Regions from separate parts of the Streptococcus anginosus subsp. whileyi MAS624 genome, predicted to be linked through region 1. Evidence: predicted binding sites of a transcription regulator. Region 1 holds the regulator's gene; the other holds the start of a gene.
What was found. Region 1 encodes HrcA, which represses chaperone genes, less so after heat shock. Its sites were predicted from a motif close to TTAGCACTCNNNNNNNNNGAGTGCTAA; they were not measured.
Positions count from the first base shown of each region.

Region 2: groES (co-chaperone GroES) is a predicted target of HrcA. The motif match lies at 6,505-6,531, and genes of this name have one in related genera.

Region 1 covers NZ_AP013072.1:561,863-570,322, forward strand. The annotation lists gene ANG_RS02880 (PTS ascorbate transporter subunit IIC) at 1-824, shown strand, start outside; gene ANG_RS02885 (transaldolase) at 841-1,560, shown strand; gene hrcA (heat-inducible transcriptional repressor HrcA) at 1,733-2,767, shown strand; gene grpE (nucleotide exchange factor GrpE) at 2,803-3,339, shown strand; gene dnaK (molecular chaperone DnaK) at 3,790-5,622, shown strand; gene ANG_RS02905 (hypothetical protein) at 5,625-5,987, shown strand; gene dnaJ (molecular chaperone DnaJ) at 6,174-7,310, shown strand; gene ANG_RS02915 (NUDIX hydrolase) at 7,323-7,802, opposite strand; gene truA (tRNA pseudouridine(38-40) synthase TruA) at 7,926-8,460, shown strand, end outside.
Region 2 covers NZ_AP013072.1:1,979,039-1,987,498, reverse strand. The annotation lists gene ANG_RS09895 (sensor histidine kinase) at 1-1,279, shown strand, start outside; gene ANG_RS09890 (response regulator transcription factor) at 1,272-1,955, shown strand; gene ANG_RS09885 (ABC transporter substrate-binding protein) at 1,952-3,238, shown strand; gene ANG_RS09880 (PTS sugar transporter subunit IIA) at 3,435-3,869, shown strand; gene ANG_RS09875 (PTS system mannose/fructose/N-acetylgalactosamine-transporter subunit IIB) at 3,894-4,388, shown strand; gene ANG_RS09870 (PTS mannose/fructose/sorbose/N-acetylgalactosamine transporter subunit IIC) at 4,421-5,272, shown strand; gene ANG_RS09865 (PTS system mannose/fructose/sorbose family transporter subunit IID) at 5,274-6,104, shown strand; gene ANG_RS09860 (PTS fructose transporter subunit IA) at 6,120-6,410, shown strand; gene groES (co-chaperone GroES) at 6,555-6,836, shown strand; gene groL (chaperonin GroEL) at 6,868-8,460, shown strand, end outside.

The DNA.
Region 1 (8,460 bases):
TTGGTAGTCTGGGTTACTATCTGTCAGCTTGGATTGGTTCTAAAGTTGGCAAAAACAGTCCCAGTACGGAAGAATTGCATATCTCTGAGAAGTGGAGTTTTTTGAGAAATACAACCATTTCGACAGGCTTGGTAATGGTCGTATTTTACCTCATTGCAGTTGTAGCCTGTCTCATCAATAATCCTAAAACTGTAACAGAATTAGCAGCAGGAAAAAATCCGTTCATCTTTGCTATTGTAGGCGGTTTGACATTCGCAGTTGGTGTCGCTATCGTTTATGCTGGTGTTCGGATGATTTTGGCAGATTTGATTCCAGCTTTCCAAGGTATCGCAATGAAATTGATTCCGAATGCTGTTCCTGCTGTGGATTGTGCTGTATTCTTTCCTTATGCTCCGACGGCTGTTATTCTCGGTTTTGCTTTTAGTTTCCTTGGAGGTTTGCTTGGTATGTTCGTGTTAGGAGCAATTGGTGGTGTTTTGATTGTTCCTGGTATGGTGACTCACTTTTTCTGTGGAGCAACTGCTGGAATATTCGGAAATGCAACAGGGGGGCGACGTGGAGCTATTTTGGGATCTTTTGTAAATGGCTTGTTTCTAGCCTTTCTTCCTGCAACGCTCTTACCCGTTTTAGGAAAATTGGGTTTTGCAAATACAACGTTTGGCGATTTTGACTTTGGCGTATTTGGAATTTTGCTGGGTAATGTTGGAAATTCCATTGGACAAATCGGTGTTTATCTGATTGTAGCGGTTTTAGTCGTTGTTTTACTGTTACCATCCATCATTACAAAGGGAAATACAGCTTTAAATAATATTTCTGAAGAATAACATAAAGGAGAAAAATATGGTTAAAACATTATCTATTAAAGTTTACTCAGATGGTGCGGTATTGGATAAGATGTTAAAGGATTTAGAGTCTGGGTTAGTATCAGGTTTTACGACCAATCCTAGTCTAATGAAAAAAGCGGGCATTACAAGTTATGTAGAATTTGCCAAAGAAGTGTTGACAAAGATTACAGAATTTCCAGTGTCATTTGAGGTGTTTTCAGACGAGATGGAAATCATGGAGAAAGAAGCGGAATTCTTAGCTTCTCTCGGTGAAAATGTCTATGTGAAAATTCCGATCATCAATTCTCGAGGTGAATCAACTCTTCCTCTCATTGATCGATTAACATCTAAAGGAATTAAAGTTAATGTGACAGCGGTGTTTACTGTAGAACAAGTCAAGGAAATTGTGCCAGTTTTAAAGGCAGGACTGCCGTCAATCGTGTCTGTCTTTGCGGGGCGGATAGCTGATACAGGTGTGGATCCGATACCGATTATGAAAGAATCTTTGACTTTATGTCATCAAAAATCTAGTGTGGAATTGCTGTGGGCGAGTCCACGAGAAGCATACAATATTTATCAAGCAGACGAGTTAGGTGTAGATATTATCACTTGTACACCAGATTTGATTCAAAAATTATCTCTCAATGGCAAAGATCTATATGAGTATTCATTGGAAACTGTTCAGATGTTTCTCCGTGATAGCACTAGCTTAGGGTTTAAGATAATAGAAGAATGATGTGCAAATACTTCATCTTAAGTCTGATTTTTAGCACTCTTGCAAAAAGAGTGCTAATTTTTTGAGTTTTTGTCTTGACTTTGGTGTGGAAGAGTGTATAATAGAATCATGAGTTAGCACTCAAGTCGGTTGAGTGCTAATTGAGATTGGAATCTTGATTGGAGGTGATGCCGTGGTCACGGAGCGTCAAAATGAGATTTTGAATTTGATTATTGATATCTTTACCAAGACCCACGAGCCAGTCGGATCCAAAGCGCTACAAGAGTCAATCAAATCAAGCAGTGCGACGATTCGTAATGATATGGCTATTCTTGAAAAACAAGGTCTTTTAGAAAAAGCACACACATCAAGTGGACGTAAGCCTAGTGTTGCAGGTTTTCAATACTTTGTCAAACATTCACTTTCCTTTGATCGTCTCGCTGAAAATGAACTCTATGAAGTGATAAAGGCATTTGATCGTGAATTCTTCAAGTTAGAGGATGTTCTTCAACAGGCAGCAGATGTTCTTTCAATGTTGAGCGGATGTACAGTGGCAGCACTTGATGTAGAGCCAAGTCAACAACGCTTGACTGCTTTTGACATCGTGATTCTCAGCCAACATACAGCTTTAGCAGTTTTCACTTTAGATGAGTCCAATACGATTACCAGCCAGTTCGTGATCCCCCGTAATTTCCTACGAGGTGATTTGGTTCAGCTGAAAGAATTGATTCAAGATCGTTTTTTAGGACAAACAGTTCTTGATATTCACTATAAAATCCGAACAGAGATTCCTCAGATTATCCAGCGTTATTTTACAACGACCGACAATGTTCTGGATCTTTTTGAGCATATCTTTAGTGATATTTTCAAAGAAAATGTCATTGTGTCTGGGAAGGTAAGATTATTAGATTTTGCAGATTTAGAGAGTTATCAGTTCTTTGATCAGCCCCAAAAAGTAGCTTTTGAGCTTCGAGATAGTTTAGCTGAAGATCAAATGCAGACGGTGCGCGTGGCAGATAGCAGAGAAAGCAGTCTGGCTGATTTGACTCTAATTTCCAGCAAATTCCTGATTCCTTATCGAGGTTTTGGGGTGCTGGCAGTTGTTGGTCCGGTTAATCTTGATTACCAACGGCTGGTCAGCCAGATGAATGTTGTCAACCGTGTGCTGACCATGAAATTGACTGATTTTTATCGATATCTGAGTAGTAATCACTATGAAGTCCATTAATTATAGTATAAATATTCCTAAAAAGGAGGTGCCTTGTGGCAAAACATAAACAAGAAGAACATCCAGAAGATGTAGAAGTAAAAGAGGAAGCTGTAGAAACAGCTGAGCAGGTTGAATCAGTAAGTCCTGAAAAAACAGAATTAGAACTAGCCAATGAGCGTGCAGAAGATTTTGAAAACAAATATCTCCGTGCTCACGCTGAAATGCAAAATATTCAGCGCCGTGCTAATGAAGAACGCCAGCAGCTGCAAAGATACCGCAGTCAGGATCTGGCAAAAGCTATCTTGCCTTCGTTGGACAATTTAGAGCGAGCTCTGGCTGTCGAAGGGTTGACGGATGATGTCAAAAAAGGCTTAGAGATGGTGCAGGAAAGCTTGATTCATGCTCTCAAAGAAGAAGGAATTGAAGAAATCGCAGCGGACGGAACGTTTGATCATAACTATCACATGGCCATTCAAACAGTTCCAGCTGACGACGAGCACCCAGCTGATACCATTGCCCAAGTCTTCCAAAAAGGCTACAAACTCCATGACCGCATCTTAAGACCAGCAATGGTGGTTGTTTATAATTAGGCGGTAAGTCAGAAATCTGTGATTTCGTTGACGCACCCCCGCAAGGGTGATTAGGCTGGTCACGAGCGTTTGCGAAGTGAACTGCCAATCAGCTACTGCGTAAAGCTTGTCCGAAACGACAGTAAACTATGAAAGAAGATAAGAGGCAAGCCGGAGGCTTGCAAAACCGATATTTTCCGCCGTGGTGAAAGTTTCAGTAGCTTGTGCTACTGAAACAGGGGATTTTTGAGACTTTAGGCTCAAAAATAAGTGATGAAATCCCGTAGGGAGTTGCTCACGTCCCCACCACTTAAGGGAAATATCAAGAAGAAATTTTAAAAAGAGGAAATAAGAAAGGATTTGAACCCGAACGAAATGCTCGGAAAATAGATAAACCGCCTGGCATTCATCGAATGTTTCGTTGGTTCCCTAATTTTCAGTCGCATTGTCGGCGTTCTTGGTATCATTATTATGTCTAAAATTATCGGTATTGACTTAGGTACAACAAACTCAGCAGTTGCAGTTCTTGAAGGAACTGAAAGCAAAATTATCGCAAATCCAGAAGGAAATCGCACAACTCCGTCTGTCGTATCATTTAAAAATGGTGAAATCATCGTTGGTGATGCTGCAAAACGTCAAGCAGTGACAAACCCAGATACAGTGATTTCTATCAAATCAAAAATGGGAACTTCTGAAAAAGTTTCTGCTAACGGAAAAGAGTACACTCCACAAGAAATTTCAGCCATGATTCTGCAATACTTGAAAGGCTATGCTGAAGATTACCTTGGTGAAAAAGTAACCAAAGCAGTTATCACAGTTCCTGCTTACTTCAACGATGCGCAACGTCAAGCAACCAAAGACGCTGGTAAAATCGCTGGTCTTGAAGTAGAACGGATTGTCAACGAACCAACAGCAGCGGCCCTTGCTTATGGTTTGGACAAGACAGATAAAGAAGAAAAAATCTTGGTATTTGACCTTGGTGGTGGTACATTTGACGTGTCAATCCTTGAATTAGGCGACGGTGTCTTTGATGTATTAGCAACTGCAGGGGACAACAAACTCGGTGGTGACGACTTTGACCAAAAGATTATCGACCACTTGGTAGCTGAGTTCAAGAAAGAAAATGGTATTGACTTGTCAACTGACAAGATGGCTCTTCAACGTTTGAAAGATGCAGCTGAAAAAGCTAAGAAAGACCTTTCTGGTGTAACGTCTACTCAAATCAGCTTGCCATTCATCACTGCGGGAGAAGCTGGACCTCTCCACTTAGAAATGACCTTGACACGTGCGAAATTTGATGACTTGACTCGTGAGCTTGTGGATCGCACAAAAGAACCTGTTCGTCGTGCATTGTCTGACGCTGGTCTTAGCTTGTCAGAAATTGATGAAGTTATTCTTGTTGGTGGTTCAACACGTATCCCAGCCGTTGTGGAAGCAGTAAAAGCTGAAACTGGTAAAGAACCAAACAAATCTGTAAACCCTGACGAAGTGGTTGCTATGGGTGCTGCTATCCAAGGTGGTGTGATTACTGGTGATGTTAAAGACGTTGTCCTTTTGGACGTAACACCGTTGTCACTTGGTATCGAAACTATGGGTGGTGTATTTACAAAACTTATTGACCGCAACACAACGATTCCAACATCTAAATCACAAGTGTTCTCAACTGCTGCTGATAACCAACCAGCTGTGGATATCCATGTTCTTCAAGGTGAACGCCCAATGGCAGCAGATAACAAGACACTTGGACGTTTCCAATTGACAGACATTCCTGCTGCACCTCGTGGTATCCCTCAAATTGAAGTAACATTTGATATTGACAAAAATGGTATCGTGTCTGTTAAGGCTAAAGACCTTGGTACGCAAAAAGAACAACATATCGTTATCCAATCGAACTCAGGTTTGACAGATGAAGAAATTGACCGCATGATGAAAGATGCAGAAGCAAACGCCGAAGCAGATAAAAAACGTAAAGAAGAAGTAGATCTTCGTAACGAAGTGGATCAAGCTATCTTTGCAACTGAAAAGACTATCAAAGAAACAGAAGGCAAAGGCTTTGATGCAGAACGTGACGCTGCTCAAGCTGCTCTTGATGAATTGAAAAAAGCCCAAGAAAACAACAACTTGGATGACATGAAATCAAAACTTGAAACACTCAATGAAAAAGCGCAAGCTCTCGCTGTGAAACTTTACGAACAAGCGGCTGCAGCCCAACAAGCTCAAGCAGGAGCAGAAGGAACAAGCCAAGCAAATACAGGCGACAACAAAGGCGACGATGTCGTAGACGGTGAGTTTACGGAGAAGTAATTATGACTGAAAAAATCATTTTATCAGGTAGAACTGAACAAGAATTATATAAAGAATTTTGTAATTTAGCATGCAATGATTTAGAAGGTGCAAAATCTAAAATACAACAATTTTCTGATGATGAATTACGTATATATCAAGAAATAATCTTATCTGTAAGTGAATCAGCTAATGATTTGGAAACTAAACAGCTACCATTTTTATTGGCTCTTATGACCATTATAAATGTAATTCCAAACAATGTAGTGAAAGTGATACTTATGTTTCTTGTAGTAGGTATATGGGTAAAATTTCTTAAAACAACCATTTATAGTGGTACAAGAATTAAAATAAAAAGGCTTCTTCGCTTTTTAAAAGATCTATAATTTCAGAATGCAGAGGTTGCCTCCCAACCTCTGTTTTTCGGTAAGATGAGTTACATCTATAATTTTACAAGAAAGGAACTGAACCCGCCCTAAATGCTAGGTGAAAAAGATAAATTCTCTTGTGAGCGTCGCTCACGGCAAGAATTTCCTATTTTCACTGTGCATTTTACGGGCTTGGTATCTTATATGAACAATACTGAATTTTACGACCGTTTAGGCGTTTCTAAAAATGCATCTCAGGATGAGATTAAGAAAGCCTATCGGAAATTATCAAAAAAATATCATCCAGACATCAATAAAGAACCGGGTGCTGAAGAGAAATACAAAGAAGTCCAAGAGGCTTATGAAACCTTGAGTGATGAGCAAAAACGGGCAGCCTATGATCAATATGGTGCTGCGGGTGCTAATGGAGGCTTCGGCGGTGGAGCTGGCGGTTTCGGTGGCTTTGATGGTTCTAGCTTTGGTGGCTTTGAAGATATTTTCTCTAGCTTCTTTGGTGGGGGTGGTGCAAGTCGCAATCCCAATGCACCTCGTCAAGGAGATGACCTTCAATATCGGGTCAACCTTAAGTTTGAAGAAGCGATTTTTGGCACGGACAAAGAAATTAAATACAATCGTGAGGCAACCTGCCATACTTGTCACGGTTCGGGTGCGAAACCAGGAACTAGCCCAATAACTTGTAGTCGTTGTCACGGATCTGGTGTCATCAATGTGGACACGCAAACTCCACTTGGCATGATGCGCCGTCAGGTGACATGTGATGTCTGCCATGGACGCGGACAAGAAATCAAAGACCCTTGTCAAACCTGCCATGGGACAGGGCATGAAAAACAAGCCCATAGTGTTCATGTGAAAATCCCTGCAGGTGTTGAAACTGGTCAACAAGTTCGTTTGTCTGGTCAAGGTGAGGCTGGTTTCAATGGTGGACCGTACGGAGATCTATATGTTGTCGTTCAGGTGGAGTCAAGTGATAAATTTGAGCGGGATGGCTCGACCATTTATTACAAACTGAACCTCAACTTTGTTCAAGCAGCCTTAGGTGATAGCGTTGAAATTCCGACTGTTCACGGAGATGTGGAATTAACCATTCCAGAAGGAACGCAAACAGGCAAACGATTCCGTCTTCGTGGAAAAGGAGCGCCAAGCCTTCGTGGTGGTAGCATGGGAGACCAATATGTCACGGTCAACGTTGTGACACCGACAGGACTTAATGACAAACAAAAAGCAGCATTGAAAGATTTCGCTGCTGCCGGAAATATAACCGTCACTCCTAAAAAGAAAGGCTTCTTTGATAAAATGAAAGATGCCTTTGAAGGAGAATAAAATAAATGGGGATCAGTTTTTCTGTTCTCCATTTTTTGTAATGATATGCTGTGTCTTCATATCCAATTCGTTTAAAATTTGTGGAATGAAATTTGGAAATACCTGGTGGGCTTCTAATTCTTGGACAGGAATCCAGTGGACTCTTTCGATACCTATTTGGTTTTGGAATTGTTTTCCTTTTGGTTTCATAAGATAGTATAGGCAAATTTCATGGCAATCTAACCCTCTTAAGACACCGCTTGAATTTGAAAAGAAATTTTCATGAAGACAGACCAAGCGGTCAATTTCATACTGTTGTCCAGTTTCTTCCATAACCTCTCGAAGGACAGCTTCTTCAGTTGTTTCGCCAAATTGAACAGCTCCACCAACGGAGTAATGATAGTCTTCAGTAGGACTACTCATGAAGCAAATAGCTCCTTCTTCAATAATGATAGCGGCTGATCGATAGCGAAAGCGTTGATGCCCGTTTGAGTAACTAATATCTTCTGCCATTTGGTTCCTCCTTAGCTAATTAAGTGTATAGTCTTTTGTCGGTCTTGTCAAGTCCAATCTGTACCCGGACAGATTTGCTTTTACAGTCTTGCGAGGGGCTTTTTTTCTTGTTACAATAAACACATGACACGATATAAAGCGATTATTTCTTATGACGGTCATGATTTTGCTGGTTTTCAGCGGCAACCTCATGCTCGCAGCGTCCAAGAAGAGATTGAAAAGACTTTAACTAAAATCAACAGGGGAGAACTGGTAATCATTCATGGAGCTGGACGCACAGACAGCGGTGTTCATGCTTTGGGGCAGGTTATTCATTTTGATTTGCCACAAAAAAGAGATGAAGAAAAGCTACGCTTTGCGCTCGATACACAAACACCAGAAGATATTGATTTTATCAGCGTAGAAGAAGTAAATGAGGATTTTCATTCTAGATATTGGAAACATAGTAAGACCTATGAATTTATAGTAGATGTTGGACACCCTAAAAATCCTATGATGCGCCATTATGCAACCCGTTATCCCTATCCGCTTGATCTGAGTTTGATTGAAGCAGCTATTGCAAAGTTAGAAGGAACCCACGATTTTACAGGTTTCACAGCTTCAGGGACTAGTGTGGAAAATAAAGTTCGGACGATTACAGAAGCACGCTTAGACTTTG
Region 2 (8,460 bases), 710 kb from region 1:
TGCTTTAATGGTCATCAATTTCATTGCCATTGTTTATAATGCCTCTATTTATCTTTTTGCAACAAATTACGTGGTCGCAAGAGGTTATGCTCATTCACTATTGGGGCGTTTGGATGCTATCCCAGGCTCGCCGAGCTTTAGTTTTTGGATGTCGATTGCCTTTTATGCTTGCTTATTATTGGTTTTTTATTACCGTGAGAAGCATCCAAATCAGCTATCCGTTTATGATAAAGTAACTATTATTGAGATTTTGCTGATGTTAGTTATCTTTTCTGTCTTGCATTCTTCTTATAATGGTCTGATTCTCTTAGTTTTTGCAGATATTTTTTATGGTTCCAAAGAATTTAACACTTCAAAAGATCGGAAATACTGGTTTTCCTTTATCATTTTGAGTTTTACCATGTTGCTCTTATCCAACTATGATTTAATGTCGCTTTTTGTTAAATTGCCTTCGTTAGATACTTATATTCGCTTTTGTCCAGAATCGATTCGCATGGCTCTCCTTTTTGGAAAGAATTTTCTCTTTTCACTGAATCTAGTTGTCTTTATGATTTCTCTACTATTCTATATTTTATCTGCGATGACCGAAAAACACCATATTGAAGAAGAGCTACGCATGGCCGCACAAGCCAATCGCGAGTTGAATAGTTATTTAGCCTTATCTGAAAAAATCGCAGAAGACCGTGAAAGAAAGCGAATCGCTAGAGAAATTCATGATACGCTAGGGCATGCTTTGACAGGGATTTCTGCGGGGATTGATGCAGTTAAAGTATTGGTGGATATTGACAAAAATCGTGCTAAGGAACAGTTAGAAAATGTTTCTGTGGTTGTACGAGATGGTATCCGTGATGTACGAGGTTCACTCAATAAAATGCGACCTGGTGCTTTAGAAAATAATAGCTTAAAGGAAGCGTTGTTCAAAATTATTCGAGAATATGAAGCCATTTCTAATTTGGAAATTCATTTTCGCTATGAATGGGCCACAATTGATTTGGATGTTGCAAAAGAAGATATTGTCTTTCGGGTGATTCAAGAATCCATTACAAATTCGGTGCGGCATGGACACGCCAAGACGATTTGGATTGAATTATTGGAAAAAGAAAATTATATCATGACCATTCAAGACGATGGAGTCGGCTTTGATGAGCTTTACTATGGTTATGGTCTCAAACAAATGCAGGAGCGTTTGGCGATTATTGGTGGGAGTGTTCATTTTGAAAATCGCAACGGTTTCTATACTCATATTGAAATTCCGAAAATAGGAGGAAAGAATGATTAAAGTTTTAATTGCAGATGATCAAGCCTTGATTCGTGAGTCTTTACAAATTATTTTATCGGCTCATTCAGATATTGAAGTAGTGGGAACAGTCGGTGACGGCAAGGAAGTGCTCGAAAAACTTCACCATATACATCCAGATGTGATTTTGATGGACATTCGAATGCCTGTTATGGATGGCGTTCTCTGTACAAAGGCAGTCAAAGAACACTATCCAGATATCAAAATTATTATTCTAACAACTTTCGATGACGATGATTTCATTTTTTCAGCATTGAAATACGGAGCTTCTGGTTACATTTTAAAAGGAGTTTCTACTGAAGAATTGCACCAAGCCATTCAAACGGTTTACAAAGGTGGTGCTATGATTAACCCTAACATTGCTACCAAAGTGTTTAAAATCTTTTCACAAATGGCACAGTCCAATTTTGCTATTTCTGTTGCCGAAGAAAATGTGGAAGACATGAGTCAGACTGAGTGGAAGATTATCCAACAAATTGGTTTTGGAGTTTCAAACAAGGAAATTGCAGCGAAGTTGTTCTTGTCTGAAGGGACAGTGCGGAATTACTTGTCAGGCATTCTGGCGAAATTAAATTTGCGAGATCGCACGCAATTAGCTATTTGGGCTGTGCAGACAGGTGTTACCCAACGTGATTTTAGTAAGGACAATGACAAATGAAGTGGCGGATGAGGTATTTGACGATGTTCGTCTCGTCTCTCCTTTTAGTGCCCCTTAGCTTTGTTTTATGGACTTCCAATCAAAAAAAGATTTTGCGAATTGGAGTGTATGCAGGCAGCAGCTGGGACGTTCTGAATAGTCGTGAGAATAGAGTATTAGACAATATTATCCGCCAATTTGAAAAGTCATATCCCAATGTCAAAGTCGTCTATGAGAGCGGCATTCCTAAAAAGGACTATGACAATTGGCTAGCTGAAAAAATTTTAAAAGGGGAACAGCCAGATGTGTTTATGGTGCCTGAAAATGATTTTTCGATGTTAGCGGCTTCCGGGGCTTTCAAATCCTTAGACTCTTTACTTAGCAAAGATGAAGTTGCCGCTTACTATCCAGTTGCTTATCAAGCCGGACAATATCAGGGGCACAGCTATGCTTTGCCGATTGAAAGCAATCCTGTCATGATGTGTGTCAATAAGGATTTACTGGAAAAGGAAGGAGTTTCGATTCCCGATTCTAATTGGACTTTAGAAGACTTGTATGCGATTTGTCAAAAAGTCACAAAGGACACAAACGGGGACGGTCTGATTGACCAGTATGGTATTACGGATTATACCTGGAAGCAGGCCTTAGTAGCTTATAATGGTCATCTGAGAAATCAAAGTGGTGTCAATGTTGATAGCGCAGAAATGCATCAAGCGTTGTCCTTTATCAGCAAATTAACTTCATTGAATCAACGGTACAAGGTAACGTCAAATGATTTTGATGAAGGTAAGGTAGCCTTTTATCCTATGAGTTTGGCGCAATATCGGACTTATAAACCTTATCCTTATCATGTAGCAAAGTATTCTAGATTTTCTTGGACTTGTATTCCCATGCCAGCTGCTAAAGCAGGCATTCCTGCAACACAAGTGAAAACGTCCCTTTTTGCCATGTCTTCAAAGACAAAACAAGATAAATTAGCTTGGGAATTTATGAAATTATTGTGTCAAAATCATAAAAATCAGCAAGAGCTATTTGCAAAATCACAAGGGACCTCTGTCTTGACTTCCGTAGTTAAAAGCAGTCAGACGAAAAAGATTTTACAGGCAGATGACTTTGGACTGGATTCGCTGACATCGCAACGACTGGATCATATGATGAAGCATTCGGTGTTAGATATTAGCAGAGACTTAGATTATCATTCTTTGGAACGCCTAGATTATTTACTAGGAAATGCTCTCAAAAACAATGAAATAGACAGTATCTTACCAAGCATTCAAAGGGAAATAGAAGAAACAGGCAAATAGAGATTTAACGAAGAATAAATATCAAAATAGTCAGATGAGAGATTGAGCTCAAAGCTGGCTATTTTTCTTTTGAAAAACTATATGACATTTGTCATATTTTAACTAACAAATGTCATCTTTACAAAGTGACATTTGACAATGTGAAACCGGTTCCATATTTAGTAAAATAAGGCTAGGAAATGAAGGAGGAAAGAACATGAAATATCTAGTACTAGTCAGTCATGGTGGACTAGCAGAAGGTGTGCAAAGCTCATTGAAGATGTTTGCTGGTGATAAGACCGACCAAGTCATTGCAGTAGGTCTGAAAGAAGGCAAGTCTGTTGATGATTTCGCTCTTGACTTTCGTCAAGCGTTAGCAAATCTGGGAACAGAAGATACGGTTTTGGTGTTGGCAGACATTGTCGGAGGAAGCCCTTTGACGACAGCTTGCAACGTTTTGTCAGAACTTGGCAAGTTAAACACTGCAGTCGTACTTGGTGGTCTCAATTTGACAATGGCACTCACAGGCTTAGTGATGAAAGATATGTTGGAAGGAAAAGAATTGGCACAAGCCATTCTCTCAGAAGCATCCGCAGCGCTGCAAGAATTTGATGTAGTTGCTAGTGACGAAGAGGATGAAGACGATATTTAAAAAAGATTAAAAAGGAGATTTATCATGACAATTTCATTTGTACGTATTGATGACCGTATGATTCACGGTCAAACAGTAACTCGTTGGGCAAAAGAATATCCTTGTGACGGCTTAGTTGCTGTCAATAATGCTGCAGCAGGAAATGCAGTTTTGAAACAAGCCTACAAAGCAGCTTCTGATAAAAAAACATTCGTTTGGACAAAAGAAGCATGGAAAGAAAAATCACAAAAGGTATTGGATTCCGATAGTCGCTATTTCGTGATTACTAAAAATCCAATTGACATGAAAGAAATACTAGTTGATCAAGGTTTTGTGCCTGGCGATATCAAAGAAATTATTGTTGGTCCAGCCAATGACCGTCCAGGAGCTATTAAATTAGGAAATAACCAATCCATTACACAAGAGGAAGCGGAAGCGCTTGAAGCGATTCAAAAAGCTGGCTATAAAGTGAAATTCCAACTCTTACCAGATGTGTCTATCGGTTATTGGGATGATTTCAAATCTAAATTTGGTTTTTAACAAAATATAATAAGCATTAAGGAGGCTTTATTATGACAATTTCGTGGTTTCAAGCCGCTTTACTAGGGTTATTTGCCTGTCTATCATCCATGCCTGGCCTAGGTGGTACATCCATTGGTAACTATACTCTTGGACGCCCACTTGTAGGTGGTCTCGTTTCAGGACTGATCCTAGGAGATGTGAAATTAGGTATCATCTGTGGGGTTGCGATGCAACTTGTTTACATCGCTTTGGTAACACCTGGCGGTACTGTTTCAGCTGACGTTCGTGCGGTTTCTTATATTGGGATTCCTCTGGCAATGGTTGCCATTCAATCGCAAGGACTATCACTTGACTCTGCAGATGCTGCTAACTTGGCTAAGTCAATGGGAACACTCGTTGGTACAGTCGGTACAGTTCTTTTCTATGGTACCGCTACTATGAACTTGCTTTGGCAACATATTGGCTGGAAAGCTGTTGAAAAAGGTGAATTTAAACGCCTGTATATGGTAGACTGGGGCTTCCCTTGGATTTCACACTTAGTATTCTCATTCTTGCCAACACTTATTATGTGTAAATTAGGTGCAGATGCAGTTACTGCTCTGAAAACGGCACTTCCATTGGACGGTATTCCAATGAAAACCCTCTTTACAGTCGGTTCTCTCCTTCCATGTGTCGGAATTGCAATCCTCTTGAAACAAATTGTTGAAAAAGCTGTCGATTTCATTCCATTCTTTGTTGGATTTACATTAGCAGCTTCATTAGGACTTAACCTTGTATCTTGTGCAGTGATTTCATTGATTTTTGCAGTATTATTCTATGAAATTCAAATGGCTAAAAATGTAAGAGCACAAGCAGCCGCAAGTGCAAGTTTTGATGATGACGATGATGAGGAGGATATTTAAAATGGTTAAATTAACGAAAAAAACATTAGGAAAATCTTTCCATCATTGGTATTATGGGAACTTAACTTGCTTCTCGCAAGAACACATGCAAACATTTGGTTACCTAGCTTCAATGCTGCCAATCGTGGAAGAATTGTATCCTAAAAAAGAAGACCAAGCAAAAGCAATGCACACCTACACCGCATTCTTTAACACGGAGCCGCAATTAGGTGCATTGATTGTAGGGATTACAGCAGGTTTAGAAGAAGCGCGTGCTAACGGTGCTGATGGAGTAGACGACGAAACGATTAACGGTCTTCGTGCGGGGCTGATGGGACCTGTTGCAGGAATTGGTGACTCACTGATTGTTGGTACCTTGATTCCGATTATACTAGGTATTGCTCTTGGCTTGTCAAACGGTGGTTCGCCACTTGGTGCCATTTTCTATATCGTTGTTTGGAACTTGCTCGCTTATTTCGGTATGAAATTTGCCTACTTTAAAGGCTATGAACTTGGTGACAAAGCAGTTGAATTTCTTGTCGGACCTCAAGGACAAGCTATCCGTAAGTCTGTTTCTATCATTGGTGGTATGGTTATCGGTGCTGTTGCAGCAACATGGGTACCTGTTAAGACAGCTTTCAAATTGAAAGACTCTTCAGGAAAAGCTTTCTTGGTATTGCAAGATCAATTAGACGGCGTTTATCCAGGTCTATTGACAGCTTTGTTTATCGTCTTTTGCTGGTGGTTGATGGCGAAGAAAAACCTTTCACCAATTAAAGTAATGTTACTTCTCGTTGTAGTAGCCTTCCTTGGTGTATTGGTTGGATTCTTCAACCCAGGATTGAAATACTAAAAATAGGAGAAAATTATGACAGAACAAGAATTGATTCAAGGATATGAAACGGAAATTCAATATCAAAAACACATGATTGAAAATCTCGGACGTTGGTTTAGTCTCTTCTTTACTATTGCTAGTATCGGTCTTGTTCTGATCTATTTCTTCTGTCAAACCAATCTCATTGCCTTTGTTCTTGGAATAATCCTAGCAGTGTTGGGAATATTAGCCATGCTTGTCTTTGGTTATGGTATTTACAAAGGACGACTGAATCTTCAAAGAGTCATTGATGATTTTGAAGAAAAATTAAGATTGGTTCGATAAAAATTTATTTGCTTTCCCCCTAAAAACTTTGTCGTTTGACAGAGTTTTTTTCTTGACTATTTCTGACCAAGTGATACAATAGAAAATGTAAATATTAGCACTCGCACTTGTAGAGTGCTAAAACAAGATATTGGAGGTAAACAAATGCTTAAACCATTAGGCGACCGTGTGGTCTTAAAAGTAGAAGAAAAAGAACAAAAAGTTGGTGGTTTTGTCATTGCAGGTGCAGGACAAGACGCAACAAAGACAGCAAAAGTTGTAGCTGTCGGGGATGGAATTCGTACACTCAACGGTGAACTCGTTGCTCCAAGCGTAAAAGCTGGTGATACCGTTCTCGTTGAAAGCCATGCGGGAATTGAAGTCAAAGACGGCGAAGAAAAGTACCTCGTTGTCAATGAAGCAAATATTTTAGCGATTGTTGAATAAATAAAAATTTATAGAAAGAGGAATTGTAAAAATGGCAAAAGATATTAAATTTTCAGCAGATGCAAGAAGCGCCATGGTGCGTGGTGTAGATATTTTGGCAGATACCGTTAAAGTAACCTTAGGCCCTAAAGGACGCAATGTCGTTCTTGAAAAATCATTTGGCTCACCACTCATCACAAACGACGGTGTAACCATTGCAAAAGAAATCGAACTCGAAGATCATTTTGAAAATATGGGAGCTAAGTTGGTGTCAGAAGTTGCTTCAAAAACCAATGATATTGCTGGTGACGGAACAACCACTGCGACTGTACTGACCCAAGCCATTGTCCGCGAAGGGATTAAAAATGTAACGGCTGGTGCAAACCCAATCGGCATTCGTCGTGGTATTGAAACAGCTGTTGCAACAGCTGTTGAAGCCTTAAAAGCAAACTCTGTTCCAGTTTCTAACAAAGAAGCTATTGCGCAAGTTGCGGCTGTTTCATCACGTAGTGAAAAAGTCGGTGAATATATCTCTGAAGCTATGGAAAAAGTTGGCAATGACGGTGTTATTACTATTGAAGAATCAAAAGGTATGGAAACGGAGCTAGATGTGGTTGAAGGAATGCAATTTGACCGCGGTTACCTTTCCCAATACATGGTGACAGACAATGAAAAAATGGTTGCTGACTTAGATAATCCATATATTTTGATTACAGATAAGAAGATTTCTAATATTCAAGAAATTCTTCCTTTGTTGGAAAATATTTTGAAAACAAGCCGTCCGCTTTTGATTATCGCAGATGATGTGGATGGTGAAGCTCTTCCAACTCTTGTGTTGAATAAAATCCGCGGTACCTTCAATGTCGTCGCTGTGAAGGCGCCAGGATTTGGGGACCGTCGTAAAGCAATGCTAGAAGATATTGCTATCTTGACTGGCGGTACAGTGATTACAGAAGATCTTGGTCTGGAATTGAAAGACGCAACGATTGAAGCGCTCGGACAAGCCTCAAAAGTAACTGTGGATAAAGATAGTACCGTTATCGTTGAAGGTTCTGGCGATGCCGAAGCTATTGCCAACCGTGTGGCTGTTATCAAATCCCAAATCGAAAGTTCTACATCTGACTTTGACCGTGAAAAGCTCCAAGAACGCTTAGCGAAATTGTCAGGCGGTGTAGCTGTCATCAAAGTTGGTGCTGCAACAGAAACAGAACTCAAAGAAATGAAACTCCGCATCGAAGATGCCCTCAATGCGACTCGCGCAGCTGTCGAAGAAGGGATTGTTTCAGGTGGTGGAACAGCCTTTGTCAATGTTTTAAGTGCCGTTGAAGCGTTAGACTTGTCAGGTGACGAAGCAACTGGTCGCAACATCGTTCTTCGTGCGTTAGAAGAACCTGTTCGCCAAATCGCTTTGAATGCAGGATTTGAAGGTTCTATCGTCATTGACCGCTTGAAAAATTCGGAAGCTGGAACTGGTTTTAATGCTGCTACAGGTGAATGGGTGAACATGATTGATGCTGGGATTATTGACCCAGTCAAGGTTACTCGTTCTGCCCTTCAAAATGCAGCTTCAGTAGCGAGCCTCATCTTAACAACTGAAGCAGTTGTTGCTAACCAACCAGAACCAGCCAGTCCAACTCCAGCAATG